2 regions of the Lysinibacillus sp. OL1 genome follow, and region 2 is predicted to be linked to the other one. Evidence: predicted binding sites of a transcription regulator. Region 2 holds the regulator's gene; the other holds the start of a gene.
What was found. The regulator LexA, encoded in region 2, represses DNA repair genes until DNA is damaged. The targets are predictions, from matches to a motif close to CGAACATATGTTCG.
Positions count from the first base shown of each region.

Region 1: the regulator LexA is predicted to act here: its motif matches at 5,732-5,745, upstream of recA (recombinase RecA).

Region 1 is NZ_SJDS01000011.1:42,825-54,470, forward strand. Features, by position in the region: gene EW028_RS18225 (tyrosine-protein phosphatase) at 54-809, opposite strand; gene EW028_RS18230 (CpsD/CapB family tyrosine-protein kinase) at 850-1,551, opposite strand; gene EW028_RS18235 (YveK family protein) at 1,551-2,279, opposite strand; gene rny (ribonuclease Y) at 2,508-4,067, opposite strand; gene recA (recombinase RecA) at 4,585-5,649, opposite strand; gene EW028_RS18250 (competence/damage-inducible protein A) at 5,811-7,070, opposite strand; gene pgsA (CDP-diacylglycerol--glycerol-3-phosphate 3-phosphatidyltransferase) at 7,088-7,666, opposite strand; gene EW028_RS18260 (helix-turn-helix domain-containing protein) at 7,714-8,643, opposite strand; gene EW028_RS18265 (DUF3388 domain-containing protein) at 8,660-9,445, opposite strand; gene EW028_RS18270 (DUF3243 domain-containing protein) at 9,662-9,919, opposite strand; gene ymfI (elongation factor P 5-aminopentanone reductase) at 9,965-10,693, opposite strand; gene yfmH (EF-P 5-aminopentanol modification-associated protein YfmH) at 10,690-11,646, opposite strand, start outside.
Region 2 is NZ_SJDS01000001.1:35,545-47,190, reverse strand. Features, by position in the region: gene tkt (transketolase) at 1-854, opposite strand, end outside; gene EW028_RS00245 (DUF896 domain-containing protein) at 982-1,215, opposite strand; gene EW028_RS00240 (GNAT family N-acetyltransferase) at 1,403-1,936, shown strand; gene EW028_RS00235 (DJ-1/PfpI family protein) at 1,938-2,471, shown strand; gene EW028_RS00230 (helix-turn-helix transcriptional regulator) at 2,751-2,942, shown strand; gene def (peptide deformylase) at 2,935-3,510, shown strand; gene EW028_RS00220 (YneB family resolvase-like protein) at 3,541-4,206, opposite strand; gene yneA (cell division suppressor protein YneA) at 4,203-4,517, opposite strand; gene lexA (transcriptional repressor LexA) at 4,684-5,301, shown strand; gene EW028_RS00205 (gamma-glutamyl-gamma-aminobutyrate hydrolase family protein) at 5,409-6,131, opposite strand; gene EW028_RS00200 (prepilin peptidase) at 6,165-6,917, opposite strand; gene EW028_RS00195 (hypothetical protein) at 6,984-7,676, opposite strand; gene EW028_RS00190 (PilN domain-containing protein) at 7,673-8,266, opposite strand; gene pilM (type IV pilus biogenesis protein PilM) at 8,266-9,240, opposite strand; gene EW028_RS00180 (prepilin-type N-terminal cleavage/methylation domain-containing protein) at 9,353-9,814, opposite strand; gene EW028_RS00175 (prepilin-type N-terminal cleavage/methylation domain-containing protein) at 9,871-10,347, opposite strand; gene EW028_RS00170 (type II secretion system F family protein) at 10,473-11,646, opposite strand, start outside.

The DNA of each region.
Region 1 (11,646 bases), on a different contig from region 2:
TCAGCTACTTTTTGCTACCTTTTGTCCTTACAACTTAAAGATGCTTTCCCATTTTAAAAAAACTTCCACCAATTTTTTGTGAAAGTATCATCTGGTTCATATACAATTAATGGCTGATTATTAATGATTCGTTCGTTATTTTCAAGCAAAAAATCTACCACATCCAAATCTTTTTGTTTTTCTAAAAATCTAAGTCCCTTTTCAAATAAGAAAGGACGTGTATTTAAGTTATGCACATCTGAACCGTATGTATGGACAAGATTCGAGCGCACTAAATTTAGCGAAAGTTTTTGGACGGTTTTGCCAAACAATCCTGCTAAACTTCCTGATGTAATTTGTGCATGTGCCCCCACACGTATAATTTGTTCCAAATGACTTGGATTTTCTGAAATGACTCTATTTCGCTCTGGGTGTGCAATAATTGGTGTTATGCCTGCTGTTAATAACGAGTAAATGATATCCTTTGTATATTTGGGAATATGATTAGAGGGAAGTTCCAACAGCAAATAATTGGAATTTGCTAATGTATGTAATTGTTTTTTTTCATACAATTCTAGAATGTTACCTGCCAAGCGTACCTCTTGTCCCGTGTAAAGTTTTAACGGCATATTACGTTGGTCAATTGCCATTTGTAACTGTGCAATTTGCTCATTCACGACATCAAAGGAGACATTATACAATGGATGTAAAGCATGCGAAGTGGAAACAATCGTTGAAATCCCCTCCAAAACTGCCTGCTCAAATAAACAAAGTGTCTCTTCAATCGTTTTCGGACCATCATCGACATCAAATAATATATGACTGTGCATATCAATCACTGTACTTCACTTCCCTGTCTAGGTACTTGAATTAACGATAATATTGCTCATAATATTGATGGAGTGGCATTTTATAGTTATTTAATACTACGCCCAAAATATTTGCTTTTGAGGCTTCAAGGCTTGACTTTGCTTTTAGCACACTTTCATATTCTGCAACTCCACTGTTCACAATTAATAATGTACCATCACATTTATTGGACAAAATTTGAGCATCTGTTACAGATAATAGGGGTGGCGCATCAAAAATAATGATGTCAAACTCTTTCTTTAGTTCCTCAATTACACTCCCCATTAAGGTAGAAGCTAGTAACTCTGCTGGATTGGGGGGAATAGGCCCACTTGTCAAGACATATAGATTAGCAATATCTGTATTATTGACGACTTCGGAAATTGTAAAATGTCTTGTTAGTAAATTTGATAGTCCTCTAGCATTTTGCAATAGAAACGTATAATGCATTGTTGGTTTTCGTAAATCTGCATCTACGATGACGACCCGTTTTCCTTCTTGTGCGAAAACAACACCTATATTGGCTGCATTGGTTGACTTTCCTTCACCTGGTGTTGCAGATGTTACTAATATTGTTTTAATCTCTCTATCAGGCATTGAAAAAGTAATATTTGTTCGGATTGTTCGAAATTGTTCAGAAATAAAAGAATGGTCATTTGCAATCGTCACAAGTTTTCGTGCCATTTTCACTAACTTCTTCTTTTTCTTTTTTTTCCAAAACATTATGATCCTCTCCTCGTTTTACGAGATTTTATCCTAGTGCTTTTATTGTGAGCATCACTAATTTGACTAATCAAGCCAATAATCGGTAGTCCTATTAGCTCTTCAATATCTTGCTCAGTCTTGATTGTAGTATCTAAGCTCTCTATTATGATTATGAGAGCAGCACTTAAAACAAAACCAATAAACGAGGCTGCTACTATATAAAGAGTTTTATTTGGCGCAATCGGTACAGGTTCCTTATCTAATTGTGCAACTGACAAAATATTAACATTATCAACCGTCATTAAAACTTGGATCTCCTCTTGAAACACATCTGCTATTGTATTGGCAATTTCGACAGCCAACCCTGCTTGCTTGTCTACAACATTAATATTGACAACTTGTGAGTTATTGGCACTAGATACAGTAATTTGATCCATTAAAACTTCAGGTGTGACATCCAAATCTAGCCTATTTATAACTTTAGATAAAATAGCAGAACTTGTTATGATAATATTATACGTATTAATAAGTCGGAGATCTGTTTCAACCTGTTGTACACCTAAATGTGGTTGTTCTATATTTTTTTGATTAACTAAAATTTGCGTTTCTGCCTCATAGGTAGGTTTTAACACAAAGATGCTAATAAAGCCCGTAACCAACGCTGCAAAAAGTGTAAAACTTATGATAAAAAGAAAGTTTTCTCGGACTATTTTCAATATATCTTGTAATGTGATTGTTTCTTTCAATGCTCTTCACTCCTTGTCAAAACATAAAACAGTTGTAAAAATGGAGTATAACTAGGCTGGTTAATTTTTAAAAAGGTATTCATGGTGAGGCTAGTTCACTATGCTTTATTCCATACTATATTGTTGGAATCATCCATTTATTCTTACTGGGTAGATCACATCGAATTTTATTCACATACAAAAAGGCATCCCCTGACCTTGGTCAAGGGATGCCTATTATTTTATTATTTATTTCGCGTATTCCACAGCACGTGTTTCGCGAATGACTGTTACTTTAATATGACCTGGGTAATCGAGTTCTTCCTCAATACGTTTGCGAATATCACGCGCAAGACGATGAGATGCTAAATCATCAATTTTTTCAGGTTGTACAATAATACGAATTTCACGTCCAGCTTGAATCGCATAAGATTTTTCTACGCCATCATAGCTTTCTGAAATTTCCTCTAACTTTTCAAGTCTGCGGATATAGTTTTCAAGTGTTTCACTACGTGCACCTGGACGAGCTGCTGATAATGCATCAGCTGCAGCGACTAATACCGCAATAACAGATGTTGCTTCAGTATCACCATGATGCGAAGCAATACTATTAATAACAACTGGGTGTTCCTTATACTTTGTTGCTAATTCCACACCAATTTCAACGTGGCTTCCTTCAACTTCATGATCGATTGCTTTTCCAATATCATGTAATAAGCCCGCACGACGAGCCAATGCTACATCTTCACCAAGTTCAGCAGCAAGTAATCCTGCTAAATGTGCGACTTCAATTGAATGTTTTAGGACATTTTGTCCATAGCTTGTACGATATTTCATGCGGCCTAAAATTTTCATTAAATCTGGATGTAAGTTATGAATACCAATTTCAAATGTAGTTTGCTCACCTGTTTCGCGGATTTGTTCATCCACTTCACGTCGAGCTTTTTCCACCATTTCCTCAATACGAGCTGGGTGAATACGACCATCCTGTACAAGTTTTTCAAGTGCAAGTCGAGCTGTTTCACGGCGAATTGGATCAAAGCCTGATAATATAACCGCTTCTGGCGTATCATCAATAATTAAATCAATTCCTGTTAACGTTTCCAATGTACGGATATTACGGCCTTCGCGACCAATAATACGTCCCTTCATTTCATCATTTGGCAAGTTCACAACAGATACAGTTGTTTCTGCTACGTGATCTGCAGCAAAGCGTTGTAGTGCTAATGATAAAATTTCACGTGCTTTTTTATCTGAGTCTTCTTTCGCACGTGTTTCAGCTTCTTTCGTCATCACAGCAATATCAGTTGATAACTCTTTTTCTACTTCATTGAGGATAATTGATTTAGCTTCATCCCTAGTTAAAGCAGAAATTCGTTCTAGCTCTGTTTTTTGTGATGCCATGAGCTCGTCCACTTTGCTCTCCATCTGTTCAATATGCTGTTGTCTTTCAGCTAGAGCTTGTTCTTTGCGCTCTAAGCCAGCTTCTCTCTTATTTAGAGCATCATCTTTGCGATCAAGATTCTCTTCTCTTTGCAATAAACGGTTCTCTTGTTTTTGAAGTTCTAAACGACGTTCACGAATGTCATTTTCAGCTTCAGTACGAAATTTGTGAGTTTCATCTTTGGCTTCAAGTAGTGCTTCTTTCTTCATTGCCTCCGCTTCTCGTTTTCCTTCTTCAACGATTGTTTCAGCGACATGTTTAGCACCAGTGATTTTTGAGTCATTCACTTTTTTCATGTAGATATAGCTAACAGCGGCACCAACGATGAGTCCAAGCAAAGCGGAGATGATAGTAATTCCATCCATATGAACACCTCCTCTTGCTATTTGGGTATTACAGTTTCAGTCGGCGCATACATCTATGTCGCCTTAGCTAAAATGCACCAGATTTTGTTAGAATTTATGCAAAACCCGTTTCATTGGCCAAAGGCATTATCTTCATCCAGTAGGCGTTTAGACATCCATTTTAAAGGATATTTCACTATAAAACATTTGCTAAATGAGGATAAAATGTACTGCCTATTTAAAGTCATAATTCAGAAATTATACATATTTAATTGTATAGCTAGCCTCAGGCTCTGTCAAGGATAGTCAGGCATCTGTTCGCCACCTTAGCCAAAAAAAGTAAGTCCTATCCATTCAGTGAATTTTTCCCCTATTACTATTTCACTAGAAAATTTTTTATGTTAAAAACAATTAGTAAAAAAACAGTACATAAGAAATAAATACATAGCCTCTCTCTTATTATGTGTAAAAATTTAAGAATATAGACAAAAAAAATGCATTGCCCCCCTCAATAAAGTGGGAACAATGCAATCATTAATTATTCTTCTTCCAGAAGTAACATTAATTCTTCATCCATCTCTTCTTCATCATCATGGGCAGCAATTGTATAAGAAGAAGCCGCAATACCATAAGAAGCTCGGATTTTATTTGCTATGTCTTCTAGGACAGCAGTATTTTCTTTTAAATACTGTTTAGCATTTTCTCGTCCTTGACCTAAGCGCTCATCGCCATATGCATACCAAGAACCACTTTTTTGTACAATGTCTAATTCTACGCCTAAATCGACTGTTTCGCCTTCTTTAGAAATTCCTTCTCCATACATAATATCTACTTCAGCTGTACGGAAAGGTGGTGCTACTTTATTTTTAACAATCTTAATTTTAGTACGGTTACCAACAATATCATTACCTTGTTTAATAGCTTCTGCACGACGCACTTCTAAACGAACAGAGCTGTAGAATTTAAGCGCACGTCCACCTGGTGTTGTTTCTGGATTACCAAACATGACACCAATTTTTTCACGAACTTGGTTAATGAAAATAGCAATCGTTTTTGATTTATTAATCGCACCAGAAAGTTTACGTAAAGCTTGAGACATTAGACGTGCTTGTAAGCCGACATGAGAGTCACCCATATCCCCTTCAATTTCAGCTTTTGGCACTAAGGCAGCAACAGAGTCAATGACGATAATATCAATAGCACCACTGCGCACTAATGCTTCTGCGATTTCAAGTGCTTGCTCACCTGTGTCGGGTTGTGATAATAATAGCTCATCAATATTGACACCTAATTTTTGCGCATAGATCGGGTCTAATGCATGCTCAGCGTCGATAAATGCTGCTTGTCCACCTGTTGCTTGTACTTCAGCAATGGCATGTAGAGCAACAGTTGTTTTACCAGATGATTCTGGACCGTATACTTCAATAATACGTCCACGTGGATATCCACCCACTCCTAATGCAGCATCAAGTGCAAGTGAACCACTTGAAGATGTCGCAATTTCTAAATCGGTTTTTTCACCGAGTTTCATAATGGAACCTTTACCAAAATTCTTTTCAATTTGCTTTAGAGCCTGTTCTAAGGCTGCTTTACGATCACTCATTCATTTTCCTCCTTCGAAAACTGTTCACTGTTTTTATCTATCTCTACTATACTTGTTTTTGAGAAAACACGCAAGAAAAAAGCGAACATTTATTCGATTTTCCTTCAAAATAAAAATTTGGATAGTTTTCCTCTACCCAAATTCCTATGTTTTACTCTATTTTAATAACGTTTTGCGTAGCCACGTTCTTCTAAAAGCTGCATTAAATAATGACATGTAAATTTCACCGCACGGAGTCGATTCGTATTTCGCATGCCTGATAAATGAAGTAAATATGTAAGCGGCTCCTCATCATTTATAGCAATACCAATCCAAACCGTACCTACTGGCTGATGATCATGCGCAGTGGGACCTGCTTCTCCTGTAAGGCCAATCCCAATATTTGTAGCAAATTTCTCACGAACAGCACTTGCCATTGCCGCTGCACACTCAGCACTCACAACACCATGTGTATCAATTAAATCTTGTGAAATGCCTAGCTGTTTTACTTTCGCATCTGCTGCATAGGTAACAACGCCTCCTATAAGTGCATTGCCTACCCCTGGAATTTCCGCAAGTTCAGATTGAAATAAACCAGCAGTTAAACTTTCAGCAGCCGCAATCGTTAGCTCATTATCCAGTAGCATTTCTACCGTTTTTGAGGCAAGGGAATCATCATCTACACCATATTGATAATCACCAACAAGTGCTTGTATTTCTGCAACCTTTGCCTTAATAAGCTGGTCAGCTTGTTGCTCTGTTGCGGCTTTAGCTGTTACGCGTAACGTTACCTCACCATCAGAAGCAAGTGGAGCAACTGTTGGATTGGTTTGTGCATCTAAAATAGTTTGAACTTGTACTTCAAGCTCGGCCTCACCAATTCCATAAAATCGCATAACATGTGATGCAATGATCCCTCCATCATTAAGCATCGCAGCAAGTTTAGGTTTAGCCTCAAATTGAAACATTGGTTCTAACTCTTTTGGAGGTCCTGGTAATAAAATATAAGTGCGATCATTTTTTGTGAAGATCATACCTGGAGCCATTCCATGGTGATTAGCTAATACCTCACTCCCAGCTAAAATTAATGCCTGTTTACGATTATTCTCCGTCATTGGACGTCCTCGTTTAGCAAAAAATTGCTCAATATACGTCAATGCTACTTCATCAAACTCAAGAGAAACACCAAGATGACGTGCAATCGTTTCCTTCGTTAAATCATCTTTTGTCGGACCAAGTCCTCCCGAAAAAATAATGAGATCTGCACGAGACTCTGCCACTTCGATAGCTTGTTCTAAACGCTTTGCATTATCGCCTACTACGGTATGATAAAAAACGTTGATGCCAAGCTCGGATAGCTGGCTTGAGATAAACCTCGCATTTGTATTCGTAATTTGACCTAATAATAGTTCTGAGCCAACCGCAAGAATTTCAGCATTCATGAACCCCAAGACCTTTCTTATTTAGACTCAAGTAATACACGTCGATTTAGATAGAAATAATCCCATCCTGACCAAAGTGTAAAGAACAATGCAACATAGAGCATGATTGTATCAAATGGAATACCAACCAATGTAAAGATTGTATTGTGTAAAAGAGCAGCAGCAATCGCTACAATTTGTGCCCAAGTTTTAATTTTACCAAGCTGATTGGCAGCTACGACTTCTCCTCCACCTGCCAAAATCAAACGTAAACCCGTTACAGCAAATTCACGACTAATAATAATGATAATTACCCAAGCAGGTGCCATCTTAAGCTCGACCATTAAAATAAAGGCTGCTGAGACAAGTAACTTGTCAGCTAAGGGATCTAAAAATTTCCCAAATGTCGTTACAAGATTATACTTACGTGCGTAATAACCATCCACCCAATCGGTTGTTGAAGCAAAGATAAAAATAAGTGCGCCTATAAAATGATGGATTGGCATCTCTGCACCAAAAAGTGATAATGTTCCCCAGCCAAAATCAAACATCATAACAATGACAAAGAATGGAATAAGTAAGATTCGAGAGATGGTAATTTTATTTGGAATGTTCATTTTTCTAACACCTTTCATGATGAAAGAAAGTAGTCATCATGTGATGACTACTGTTCTTTATTGAAATTGATGACGATATTTTGCGTTACAATTTGTTGTGCATACGTTAGAAGTTCGTCATTAATATAGATTTTAGCTTGCGTTGAATTACCGAGACGAATACGAACATAGTTTTGTGTTGAGGCGTCAAATTCAACTACTTCCCCGGCATTATAGACACGCGTATCTGTTAATATTTCTTGTTGCTGTTGATTGCGAATACCAACAAATGTAGGGCCTGATACTTCGATTTTTAGTTTCATTGTATCCGTACCTGTTAACGTATAAGAAGTTGTCGCACCATCTGCTTCAACAGTACCTGCGGAAATTGTTTGCTTCATCTCTTCAGTTTGATCAGTGTCATCTTCATCAGTTGGTGTTTCTTCTGTAGAGCTTTTATCTTCTTTATCATTTTTCTGTGCATCTTTATTTTCTTGTTCTTTTTTATCCTTCTCACTATCAATTGGCTTGACATTTGTGTCATATTCAATTTCAGGAGTAGAAGTGTTTTCCTCGCTTGTCCCTGGACTGTTTTTTGATTGCCATAGCACCCAGATAACCACAATAATCACTACAATAAATAAAGCAACAATGATTTTGGGCATAGCCTCCATCATTTTATTCGAAGGGCCTTTCGTTACTTTTCTTCTGCTAGGACTATTCGTTATTGATTGATTTACTTGATCGTTTGGAGTGCTCGGTAGTTCATTTTTATATGTCTCTAAAATTTCTTCCGCGTCCAAACCAACCGCTTCTGCATATTGTTTAATAAAAGCTCTTACATAAAACGAACCAGGCATAATGGAATAATTGCCCTCTTCAATTCCTACTAAATAACGTTTTTGGATTTTCGTTATTTCTTGTAAATCGTCTAAGCTGTAGCCTTTAGACAGTCTCGCCTCTTTCAGTCGAGTCCCTAATTCTGCCACTAATAACACCTACTTTAACATCAAATTAAAAATTAAATCCTCCAAAAGAATCGGATTCGGACATATGATTTTTTTCCATTATTTCATAAGTAATTTCTTCATCAGTGTGATGACGCAGTTCAATAATATAATCAAAATCCTCTATTTTATATTCTGAATGCTGAACAAACATATCTGGATGCTCTACAACTTTGATACAAGGCATATTCATCATTTCACGCACTAATTGCAAATGTTTCTCATCGGATGAACGTCGAGTCACAATACCATCTAGAATAAAAATATTGTTACGACTAAATTCATCTCCCACAAGCTTATTACGAACTGTTTGCTTAATCATTGTAGATGATAAAAAGATCCATTTTTTATTGGCACAGACACTGGCGGCTACTATGGATTCAGTTTTTCCAACACGTGGCATGCCACGAATACCAATCAGCTTATGTCCCTCTTTTTTAAAGAGTTCTGCCATAAAGTCGACTAAAATACCTAGTTCATCTCTTACGAAATGGAATGTGTTTTTTTCATCTGCATCTCGAGGAATATAACGACCATGCCTAATGGCTAAACGGTCACGAAGTTTTGGTTGTCGAAATTTGGTTACGTTAATATGTTCCATTGTCGAAACAATTGTACGAAAACGCTCAATTGCCTCATCATTGTCTGTATGCACTAACATACCACGTCGATCCTCATCTACACCATTTATTGATATAATATTGACACGAAGCATCCCTAAAAGTGAAGCAATATCTCCTAATAATCCAGGGCGATTCACCTGAATTTCATATTCAAAGTACCAATCGCTCAACACACTCGTTCCCTTCCTATTAGTTAACGTAAAAAATCCTTTATAAGTTCCATCATAGCTGATTTTTTATGTAATGGAAAGTTAGAATACATGGAATTACAGCGTTATTTACTAATTTTTTTTGATGACTGTTAAATAGGCTTACATACGTTCCCGTTTTCACAGATAAAAAGTTTATAGTATAGCAAAAAGAGGAGATTGGCTCTCCTCTTTTATTTACTGCACATGCTTATTTTGTACGAGCTTAATGACACAATTCGCTAATGCATGTTTTTCATCTTCAGAGGCAACGCCCCATAAATCCGACAGCACTCGCTCTTGTTCGTTTTTAGGGTCGACATTAGTCGCCAAATATTCCCCAATTTGGACAGCAGCCGTTTGAATCATTTTCTTAGGCATACCGCTTGATTCAGCTTGCATAACGTTTTGTCCTAAAAACGATGTCCATTTTTGCCAGTTTTCTAAAATGGTCATATTCTTCCTCCTCCTTTACACAAGTAGTATGTGCAAAAGAGATTATTATATGTACCAACCTCCATTTAATCGTACGATTTGTCCTGTCACATAATCAGCTTTACCAGACAAATAAAAACGTACCATTTCAGCCACATCCTTTGTTTGTCCAATGGAGCCTAGTGGGATATCGTCCAAAATGTATTGAAGCTCTTCTTGATTTAGATGGCTGTTCATTGAGGTATTTATAAAGCCAGGAGCAATAGCATTCACTCTAATCCGAGATAATGCCGCTTCTTTTGCATAGGATTTAACAAAAGCATGCTGCGCACCCTTAACAGTTGCATAAAGTGCCTCCCCCGCTGAGCCAGCCTCTCCCCAAATGGAACCTATAAATAGTACATAGCTCACTTTATGCTTGCGAAGTTTTCCAGAAAGTAAAGCTGTCAGTCTCATAGGATTTTGAACATGAACACGCCATAAAGCATCCATATCCTCCACTGTCGTATCTTCGAGCAAGGAATAATGGGCTTGTCCATTGGCAAAAACAATAGCCTGTACATTAAAAATTTGTGCAGCTACCATTTCTGCTCCATAAACAATTGAAAAATCCCCCTGTACAAGCATAAATTCTTGTGCAGGGAAATTTTCGGAAAGCTTTACACATAACCTCTGTGCCGCATTTTGATTGTTTGAATAATGTACATAGATGGACCAGCCATCCTCAGCTAAGCTTTGACAAATGGCATGACCGATATCACCTGATGCACCTAAAACAAGGGCAAATTTTTTCACTGTGCATCCTGCTTACTTGGCAGAATTTTAAAGACTGTTTGCTGTGTTTCACCTTGGATAGAAGCAAATGCTTTTTGTAAATCCTCCACGGTTAATGTCTCAAGTATTGGTACTACATCAAATAAATTCATGTCATTAAAGGAATATCGTGTGAATTGGTTTGCGATAAACTCGATCGAATTTAATGCACGTAGGAAGAATCCAATTTTTTTGCGTTTTATACGCTCCAAACCAGCACGATCAAATTGGCTATTTCCTTCATATTTTGTTAATTCGTCCATAATCGTTTTTGCCAATTTATCTGGCTCTGCTGAATCTGATCCGATCATGGCAAACCCAAAGCCATTTTCTAAAGTAAAATCAAAAGCATATGTCTCATCAATTAAACCTTCCTCGTAAACACGCTCATAAAAATCAGAGGTACGCCCAAAAATAAGTTCAAGTGCAATTTGAACCGACAACTCATGCTTTAACATATCCTGACCTGATAAATTAGTGTCTTTCGCTTTTAAACCTACATAAATTTTTGGTTTTTGAACATCCATATTTAATGTACGTTCTTTAATGGCTACCTCTGTTGGTTCTTTATCAAAGAAACGTTGAATTGGCGTTGGTTCTGGGAATTCTTTTTTACCCTGATTCTCACGAATAAACGTCATCATTTCTTCTGGTTCAACAGCACCAATCACAAATAACAACATATTCGAAGGATGATAAAACGTATTGTAGCACGTATATAAGTGCTCCGCTGTAATGCCATCAATCGATTCTATTGTACCTGCGATATCAATTTTTACAGGATGATGATGATACATATTTTCGATTGTGCCAAAGTATAGACGCCAGTCTGGTTGATCATCATACATTGTAATTTCTTGCCCAATAATTCCTTTTTCTTTATTGACAGTAGCTTCTGTAAAGTATGGTTCTTGGACAAAATTCAATAAAGTTTC
Region 2 (11,646 bases):
GGTTCATGTGCCCACTCATAGGCAGCCTTCGTTAAGACAACTTCATCTGTACCAAGTGGTGCACCGTGAGAATCTGCTTTACCAGATTTATTTGGAGAACCAAAACCAATCACTGTTTTCACTTCAATTAATGTTGGCTTGCCAGTAGATTTTTTGGCTTCTTCAATGGCTGCATTAATAGCATCTACATCTGTACCATCTGCCACTTTTAAATAATTCCAACCATAAGATTCAAAGCGTTGTTGAACGTTTTCTGAAAATGACTTTTCTAAGTCACCATCTAAAGAAATATCATTAGAATCGTAAAGTACGATTAATTTTTCAAGTTTTAAGTGACCAGCTAATGAAATCGCCTCTGCTGCTACACCTTCCATTAAGTCCCCATCGCCACATAACGCAAATGTGTAGTGGTCAACAATGTCATGACCTGGTTTATTGTAAGTAGCGGCTAAATGGCGCTCAGCCATTGCCATACCAACAGTCATAGCGATTCCTTGTCCAAGAGGACCAGTTGTTGCCTCTACCCCTACTGTATGACCATATTCAGGATGTCCTGGTGTTAATGAATCCCATTGGCGGAAGTTTTGAATTTCTTCCATTGGTAAACCATAGCCTCCAAGGTGAAGTAAGCTGTATAAAAGCATTGAACCATGACCTGCTGATAGTACAAAACGATCACGGTTAAACCATTTTGGATTTGCTGGATTATGGCGTAATTGTTTTGTCCAAAGCGTATAAGCCATTGGCGCTGCTCCCATTGGTAAACCTGGGTGACCAGAATTTGCTTTTTCAATAGCATCGATTGACAAAGTTCGGATAGCATTAATTGCTAAAAGATCCGCGTGTTGAGTCATTATATTGTGACATCCTTTCTCGTCCTATATATTGTTCTTTTACAGTTTAGTCAACATTGCTTTAGAAAACAATGCTTTTTGTTATACTATTTGCGTTTTCATACATACTTTATTGAATTGTGTCACATTAATTTAGAAATTTATTTTTTTGTGCTTGTTTTACCTTCTCAGGAGTTACATCATTTCCTTCTGCATCTACCACTTTAACGTTTTCAATCGTATCTCGCATAGTTGCTCTAAACGTATCTAAATACTCCTTGCGAAGCGCTGTTCGCTCCTTTGCTTCTTCCTCTGTTAATTGTCCGCTTTTTGCTTTAGCAGATAATTCATTAATTCGGTTAATTTTTTCCTTTGATAACATGGTTACACACCTTTCAGTACCTAGCTTAATGACCTCAGTATGCAAAGTATAGCATGGTTTCCCTTAAAATGCAGTTATACCAACCCTTAAAAACACTTCTTAGCCATTATTTACATGACTTCCAGAAGTTAGAGGTGTATAACTAATAATAAAAGGAAAAATTTGATAGATATTAGGAGGAGCTATCATGAACATCACAACACCTAGATTACTTATTCGAACATTTGAAGCCTCAGATTGGCAGGCCGTTTATAGCTATATGTCCGACAAAACGGTCATGCACTATATGCCAGAGGGTGTGTTGAATGAAGATCAGGTTCAAAATTTCATAACAGAGAATAGCAACGAGCAAGCAAAACATTTCGCCATTGTTTTACGTGAACAACAGCGAGTCATTGGTCATCTTGTTTTCCACAAATACTTTGGCGATCATACGTATGAAATTGGATGGGTTATGAATCCTGCCTATCACAATCATGGCTATGCTTCTGAAGCTGCTAAGGCCCTATTAGATCACAGCTTTAATAAAATGAAACTTCATCGAATTATTGCCACATGCCAGCCAGAAAATATCGCTTCTTACCGAGTCATGGAAAAAATCGGAATGCGCCAAGAAGGATTTTTCAAAAAATGCATTCCTCATGGAGAGACTTGGTGGGATGAATACTATTACGCTATTTTAGAGGAAGAATGGAACACTCAAAAGGTAAGAGGTGTATGAAATGAAGAAAACTGCGGTGTTATTATACCCACAATTTAGTGAATATGAATTGAGTGTTGCTTTGTCCATATTAATGCAAGGCGGTAAACCCATCATCACACTTGCATCGAATACCAAACCTATCAGAGGAGAATCTGGTTTAAATTGTATAGCTGATTTATCCGTGAATGAGGTAGAGCTTGACGATATTGATAGTCTACTATTACCAGGCTGTATGGATATTTCTACATTACAACTTGAAGAGAGCTTACTAGACTTCATTCATCTTCTATCTGCAAAAGGAGGAATGATTGCAAGTATTTCTAGCTCCCCTTACCTATTAGCAAAAGCAGGGGTCTTAAAGAACAAAAAATATACAGTAGGACTACCTTTAGATGGCATGGAGCAGTTAGGATGCTTTGAACTTCATAACTATTCAGATGAACTAGTGGTACAAGATGGAAATATCATTACAGCAAGAGGAAGAGGTTTTATTCCTTTCGGTATTTGTTTCGGGCATGCGTTAAAGCTAAATTTTGATGAAAATTGGTATTAAGTGATGATTTAAAACCCAAATGTCCAATTAATCGGGCATTTCATGTTGTTGAAAAAGATGATGTCATTAGTAGAATGAGAATTTTTAACAAGGCTGTGGGGTGATTTCCGTTCCGTCTGTGTGCTACAAGAAAGCAAGCAGCCTGCAATGGAAATCCATTTCTCCCCTTCAATTGACTGTTTTGTTTTTCACACCAAAAAATGTCCAATTAGTTGGACATTTTTTAATTCTTATCTTACGATATATGTCTAATACTTTGGACAAAATGGAGGAATAATTCTGAAGAACATCATCAAAATTTTAAGAAAAAAATTAGGCATAACACAAGCTGCTCTTGCAAAAGAGTGTGGAGTTGTGAGACAGACCATTAATAGTATTGAAAATGATAAATATGATCCGACCCTAGAATTAGCTTTTAAGATTGCTAAGGTTCTCAATAGCCGAATTGATGAGGTGTTTATCTATGACTAAATTTCACCCAAATTATATGATTACAATGAAGGACTTCGTGAAAGAACACTCAGCAATTTTAAGAAAACAAACTCAAGAAGTATCGATACCCGTGACCAATGAGGACCGAAATACCCTCCTAGCCATGCTACAATATCTGAAAAATAGCCAAAATCCAACGCTAGCAAAAAAATATAAGCTTCGCCCTGGGAGTGGGCTCTCTGCTAATCAAATTGGCGTAGATAAACGAATGTTTGCTGTACTCTTTGATGACCAAGAAATGATGCTGATTAACCCTAAAATAATGAGTCATTCCCTTAATATGATTTATCTACCGGAGGGAGAAGGCTGTCTATCTGTAAATCGACCTGTCCCTGGTTTTGTACCGAGATATGAGAGAATTAAAGTCAAAGCTTACGACATCGATGGACATGAAATCATTGTACAGTTACAGGGCTATGGGGCCATCGTTGTACAGCATGAAATCGATCATTTAAATGGCATCATGTTTTATGATCGAATAAATAAAGAGCACCCTTTCCAACTGCCTAATCATGTTATCATCGAAAGCTTTTCTTCGCTTCAGTAGTTTTTTACAGAAAAAAAATTAGCAGGAATATTATTTTCCTGCTAATCTTTCTTGGTGCTCTTGGAAACGACGATGTACAGTCGCCTTACTTACCTCAAATCCTAACCCTCTAAGCGTTATAGAAATTTCTTCAAAGGTAAATCCACGTTTGCGGAGCTTCACAATTTCCTCTACAGGTAGATCTTTTCGCTCCTGCCCCTGCGGATTACCTCGGTTCGATAAATTATTTTCTGGACGATAGCCGTTTTCTACAGCACGTCGCATACCTCGTCGAATTTTAGCATTATGGATTCTACGCTGATACTCCTCTACAATCGCTAAAATTTCAAGCAGCATCGTATCCATTTCATTTAATTGAACTGGGCCTGCATCACGCATCGAAAAAACGTCAGTTGCTGACTTTTGTAATAAATGTAATACAGCCATCCTTGCATTGCCTCGTCCTAAACGAGTTTCATCTTGGACAAAAAGAGCATTAATGTTCTTATCTTTTATAAAATCAAGCATTTCTAGTAAGCCTTCACGTTCTACATCATAGCCACTATGTTGATCTTTAAACACGCCCTTCACCGCATAGCCTTGCTCTTTAGCATAGCGCAGCAACTCTTCCTGCTGGCGCTCTAATGAGGAGCTTTGTGTTTCTTTTTCAGTACTTACGCGACAATAGACAACAGCCGATAGTTGATTATTTATCATTGTTCATTTCTCGCAATTTCGATAGTATTGATGGGACTGGCTTGATCACTCACTACAGGAATAACTAGAGATTTTCCCGCTACAATTTTAATATCTGCTAGTTCATTTTCCGTTTTTACAAGCTTTATCCAATCATCAGTACTCATTTTACCACGATATTGCTCAGCTAACGACCACAAGCTATCTCCATGTTCAATTTGAATTTCTGCGTAACTAACTTTTCCTGGATCAGTAATGTAAAGGTATGCTGCAAATAGTAAACAAGCTCCTATTAAAATTGAGATATGTGTGTTTTTCTTCAACCATGTCATAATCATTACCCCTTTTTAAGAATGTTTGTTCGGAATGTATGTTCCCATAATAAAGCGAACAAACGTTTTTGTCAAACACTTTTCGAACCTATGTTTGCATACATGTTCGCATTCTGTTATACTATCAAATAAGTAGAATGATATTAGAAAAAAGAGGTGAGCACTCATGAAAAAAGTTTCGAAAAGACAAGAGGACATTTTAGCTTTCATTAAGGAAGAGGTACGAGCTAAAGGATATCCACCATCAGTACGTGAAATTGGTGAAGCAGTTGGACTTGCTTCCAGTTCAACTGTTCATGGACATTTAGCTCGATTAGAACAAAAAGGCTTTATTCGTCGAGATCCAACAAAGCCACGCGCAATTGAAATTTTAGAGCCTGAAGAATCCATTCAAAAGCAACAGGTGATCCATGTCCCACTTGTCGGGAAGGTTACAGCTGGTTCTCCAATTACAGCAATTGAAAATATTGAAGAATACTTCCCATTACCCGATACGTATGGCACAAGTGAAGATCAATTGTTCATGCTAGAAATCATGGGGGAATCAATGATTGAAGCTGGGATTTTAGATGGAGATTTAGTCATTGTCAAACAAAAGGCAACAGCTAATAATGGGGATATTGTTGTAGCTATGACAGCTGAGGATGAAGCAACTGTAAAACGTTTCTTTAAAGAGAAAAACCATTTCCGTTTACAACCTGAAAATTCTTCTATGGAACCTATTATTGTCGATCAAGTTTCTATTTTAGGACAAGTTGTAGGTCTTTACAGACGTGTACATTAACGATTAAAGCAGGTTTTGAGGATTATGTTCCTTCTAAGAGCATGTATCCTCTTTTTTACGCAAAAAAAGAATCCATATACGATTGGATTCTTTGTATAATGCCCCTTCTAAGCTTCCTTCTTAAATTTTAAGCTCGCTTCAATAAAGGCTGAAAATAGCTTTTGAGCACTCTCATCTCCTGCTATGGCTAGTTCCTCAGGATGCCACTGAACAGCCAAGCAAAATGGCATCTCCTCATGAACTACCGCTTCGATAATACCGTCGCTGGATTTTGCTGCTACTTTTAATTTTTCTGCTAACACATTCACCGCTTGATGATGAAATGAATTCACTGCAATCTTCTCTTGTTCAACGATAGTCGCTAATAGATTGTCAGCAATAACCTGTACAGAATGGGTAGCTACAGCTCGACCTGATTGCTGCATATGTTGGAGTAACTTGGTACTAAAGTGATCACTATCAATATCCTGATATAAGGTACCACCTAATGCAACATTTAGTATTTGAATTCCTCGACAGATCCCGAAAATAGGCATCTTACGTTGGAATGCGGCTTCAATCAATGCTAACTCAATCGTATCTCGCGCTGGATGAATTTTTCCAAGCTTTAATGAAGGCTCAGCCCCGAATAGAAATGGGTGCACATCATGACCACCAGATAATAATAAACCGTCTGTAAGGGCTAAAATCTGGGCTGCCTCTTCTTCTACTCCAATTGGAATAATCAGTGGAATTCCACCTGCTTCAATGATGCTTTTACTGTAAGCAGCATTTAATTGAGAGGATAAATCATCCTCAACAAAGGCTGTAATACCAATAATCGGTTTCACTTGCTTCCCTCCAAATTCTTGAAAATTGCACAATTACCAAAAGCCTAGATACCAATTAATTAATACATCGCCATAGAAATAAACAATAACTGCGGCCAATGCAATAGATGGCCCAAACGGAATGGGTGTTTTTCTCCCCTGTTTGTTTTTCGATAACATGGTAATCCCGACAATCATACCAATCACTGCTGCTAAAAATAGCGTTAACAGTGTATCAATCGTACCCAGAACGAGACCAATTAAAAAGAATAATTTAATATCGCCTCCACCCATGCCACCGTTTGATAGCACAGCAATGATATATAATATGCCAAAACCAACCACAGCACCCACAAGAGAGTCCCACCACGGTGTTAATGGTGACAGCACTCGTCCAATAGCTAGCAAAGGTAAAAAGAATACTAACACCTTATCTGGAATTAGCATATAGGCCAAATCTGACACAACGATAATAACTAATAAGGAGATAAAAAGGAACGCTACTATCAATTCTATGCCCAAGCCTAGCTGCCAATAAGCAAAGGCAAATAATACACCTGTCATTAATTCTATGACTGGGTAAACCCAAGAAATTTTATTGCCACAACCCCGACATTTTCCTCCTAAAAATACATAAGACAAAACTGGTACTAAATCAAGCGCCGTTAGTCGTCTCTGGCATTTTGGACAATGTGAAGGAGGATGTACAATCGACTCCTTCTGTGGTACACGTAAGCCAACTACATTATAAAAAGAGCCAAAGACAAGTCCAAATAAAAAAATAAAGATCGTATAAGCCATTTCCAATTTTATGTCCTCCTAAACCAATAGGCGCCCATACAAATGAAGTATGGTGCGCCTATCAATAAAGTTTTATTGTTGTTCCTCGTAATAGAACGTCGTCACTTGCACTGTTGCCTTTAACGTAAGATCTGCATCTTTCTCAAGCTGTGCCTGCTCTCCTGGCAATTTAAATTCAATCTTATCGGTTTTCATGACACGCTCTAATTGTTCAACCTCCTGTAAAAAGCTTTCAAGAGAATTAAAATCAAGCGCACCCACCTCTAATATAAAAGTAATAAGCTTTAGATTAGTTGGTAAAGAGTCCTCCGAAAGAGATGCAATCGGTGTAGTACTCTCCTTGTTCTGCTGATCACCATTGACCTCTGCTTCAGCCTGCTCCAACATATTGAGATCATTCGATACATCAGAAGGTGTCACAGTGCCGTCTTCACCTTGAACCGTTAAAGACAGTATACGAGTTCCTGTCACCTCTTCAATCTCAGCTAAATCAAGAATAATCTTTTCAACGGCTCTTGTTGCAGGTAGCTTTTGTCTTAAGGCTAATATATTGATAGTAGGCTGTCCCTGCTCCTTGTCTAATTGTGCTAGTTGTTCTTTGACATTAGCTAATTCTTGCTGCACCTGCAATACATTACTCTCTTTTTCATTCACCTCATCCAATTTTGGTGACAGCAAATAATAATACAGCGCAAATAAAATAGCAGCTATCAACGCCAGTAACAAGATCATAGATGAATTTTTACTACTCGTTAATTTATTCATGAGCGTCGTCCTCCAGCTAAATACATAAAATCGATTGTTGCTGTGATGGACACTGAATATCGCGGTACTTCTTTAAATTTTTGTTGGGGTGTTAACGCCCTTTGTTCACCTAGCTCTATTTCAAAGTTTGAGACAGTGTTAATTTGAGCATCTGTAAAATAGCTACTCATTAAAAGTCGCTCCACATATTTCGATATATCTGTCATCGTTTCAAAATCCACTTCAATATTCACTGTGTTCTCTCCGAAAACGTAGCTACGTAAATAGGAATGAGTTGGTAATAAAGTTTTTGTTTCATCAATTAACGGTGTTACAGGATAAGAAACGCTTTGAATAAAAGTCACAGACTCTTCCAACGAACCCTGATCGACACTTTGTCGTGCGTCTAGCTCTTGCTGCAATTGATTAAGCTGTGTTGTTAATGCCTGTTCCTCTGCAGTCAATCGAGACAATTCACTTTTGGATGTAAAAAATAAAAAAAGTAAATAAGCTACAATAAGTCCCACAATGACAATCACCAAGCTATAAAAAAGCTTGGGAGAGGTTGTTCTTTTTTCAAGTTGTGGTAAGAGGTTTATATCTGGAACCATTAACGAACCTCCTTCAAAGCTAAGCCAAGCAACGTTGAAAATTCTCGCTTAAAGCGAGGAAACGATTTCTCAATTTTTTTCCCATCGACAACCCTCAGTGGTGGTTCTAAATTAGAAGCGAGTAAGTTCCCAATTGATTTCAATAGTGGGTTATCGCCAAGCATGATAATTTCATCCACTGTTTTTTCACCTTTATGTAAAGAAAACTTAAAGAAATTCATCATCCGATCAATCTCTAGAACCTGATCCATTACGACCATTTGATAATTCTCTGATTCGCCATTATAAATAAATTGATAGCTAAACTCATTCTCCTTCTTCCCCTGCCATTGCGTCATATCTACTTCAATGGTTTGATAGCGCAAAAACTCCACTTGGCCATTGGAAAAAATACTGATAGAGAGTTCATTAATCGACCATTCTGCTATTAAATATGTTTTATTAGGCATTAATAAGGACATGTGCTCTAATAAGCGTATATTACAAAGCGCACGAATATCGGCAGCTTCGGGTTCTAATGAAACATCTAACAGCATCCCTACTAGTTTCGTAATCTCTTCAGAAGGCGCAGCAAATAAGATAGCCTTGCCATCCTCGGCATCTGCATCATACACATCAATTAAAGGGTCCTGAAATGGTAAATGAATGGAATGTCCCAATTCCATCTCAGCATATCCTCTTAATTCCTGAGGCTTTACATCTTTAGGGTGCTCAAAGTTTTTTAATAGAACCGTCGTATCAGGGACAAACATGCGAACAGCCTGTTTTTTCCCTGTCCATTTCATTACTTGCTCTTTAATCACCTCAAAAAGAGCTACCTCGTCGATTATTGTCCCATTTTCAACGATTCCAGCTGCTAAAGGGTATTCATAGCCCTGCCACTGATTAGGCTCTGGTCCTTTCGCCACAATCGCACGTAGCACATAATCCTTCAGTTCAATCGAAACATGCGACTTTCTTTTTCTCTTAAACATGTGAAAAGACCCCCTTATCCTATTCAGTATAAATGATTTTTTCAATTAGTCATCCATTTCCCAGCCAGAAACGCAAATTTTCTTGCGCTTCTGAGTGGGTTGGGAGGACTGATTATTCCTTACCTTTTGTATCTTTATTATCTTCCGGTTTTTCCCCGCCAGCTTTTACCAATCTGTCATTAATCTCTTTTTCTGTTGCTTTATTATCTTTAACTTGAAATTCTGTTAACTTAATATCCTTTAATCTAGGGTACGTAACTTCCCAACCAGTTGTTGTATTTAATTCAACAACAGTACCAGCTAAATCTACACCATCTACATACGGTTTTAATGATTCATCATTACATTTATTTTCTTTACATGCCCCATCAATATAAGCAATTTTAGCACCTGCTAGAATATTTGATGCCTCCGCTAAAATTGCACGGTCCTTCGACTTATTAATAATATTACCAATTGCAGGTACAGCGATTGCTGCGATAATTGCTAGGATAACAATTACAGCTAATAGTTCAACTAATGTTAAACCTTTCTCATTTTTCAATAGTTTTTTATTTTTCCATTTTTTTAACATAATGAAATCCTCCTTAATAGTTTTATATGAAGTGTGTGTACACGCGCTTCTGAACATTATGGCGAAGCTGCACAATCTCGCCCAATACATTTGCCACCAGTTCCCTTGCTGCCCTTACGAATATCGTCTGCAATATGCTGTAAGGTGGCATTATCAAAATTAATATATTTGCCATTGCTGTAATAAATCGCATGTGCATTGAAATAGTAGGTGCCCTCGATAAATTGGACATTGGCATTCTGACCTTCTTTATCTGCCTCTAATATTTTGCCTGCACTGTCTAAATAACCATCAGATACTAATTTTCCCACTTCAACCATCTGCCATTGATCGGCGGTTGGATGCTCCATAAAATAGAACTGCGCGGCATGAATGACATTGATAGCATCTGCCTTTAATGCCTTATAACGTGAATTATCAATGACATTACTTATAGCTGGAATTGCAATGGCAGCAATGATAGCTAGAATAACAATGACTGCCAATAACTCGACTAATGTCAAGCCCTTTTCGTTCATTACCCTCATTTCCATGTCCAGTCTCTCCTTTAATACTTAACCATGAAGATACCTACTTGCCGCTTCCTTTTGTTAGCAAATCTAAGTAGATATTTCCCATTAAGCGGAACAAAAGGGCATCCATATCAATATTGTAAACATTACATATTTTCATATAGTTGGAACATTGGTAAGAATATAGCCGCAACGATCACTCCTACAACTAGAGCCAGTACCACAATCATTAAAGGCTCAATGAGTGACTTCATGGTATCGACAGCACGGTTTACTTCCTCTTCATAAAAATCAGCGATCTTTTCAAGCATGTAATCCAAGGAGCCTGTTTTCTCACCAATTGAGGTCATTTGTGTAACGAGTGGTGGAAATAGCCAGCTTTTTTCAAGTGGCTCTGATAATGTGCCACCCTTTTCTAAATTATCGCGCGCTTCCAGTACTACTTTCCCCATTACAGGATTACCACCAACCTTTTCGACAATCGTTAGGGCTTGTAAGATTGGTACGGAGCTGCTAAAGAGTGTTGACAAGGTTCTTGTCATTCTCGCGATAATATCCTTTTGCAAAAGCTGTCCAAAGATTGGCATACGCAGTAAAAATACATTGACGGCATAATGAAACTCTTTATTATTTTTATAGAAATAGTGTAGACCCACTACTAATACCAATAGCCCTAAAATCACAAGGTACCAAAACTGAATGAGCCAATCACTAATACCCACTACAATGACCGTTATTAACGGCATTTCCAAATTCATTTCCTTAAATGCATCCATAAAGGTTGGCACAATGAACACCATTAAAAACATACCAACCACTAGTGTTAAAAGCGATAAAATCGCTGGATAGGTCATCGCAGATTGAATTTTTTTCTTAATGTTGTATTGCTTCTCAAGTGTGCTTGCAAGACGATCTAATGTATCGTCGACATTCCCTGTAGCCTCACCAGCACGCATCATATTGACAAATAGCAATGGGAACACTTTGGGGTGTTTGCCTGCTGCATCTGAAAATGCCATACCATTTCGAATATCCTCTTCAACCTGCATTAATGCTCGCTTTAGTGGTTTACTCCGTGTTTGCTCACCCAAAATATGGGTTGCTTCAACGACAGGAACGCCCGCACGAATTAATGTCGCATATTGCCGACAATAAATAACAAATTCCTGGTGCTTCACTTTTGTCCCAAAAGCAATATCTTTATGTAAAATGCTATTTGATTCTTGAAGTTCTCTTGCATTAATTCCTTGTGCTCGAAGCTTTTCCATGGCCACCTTTTTATTCGGTGCCTCGATAATGCCCTTTTTAGGTGCTCCTGTT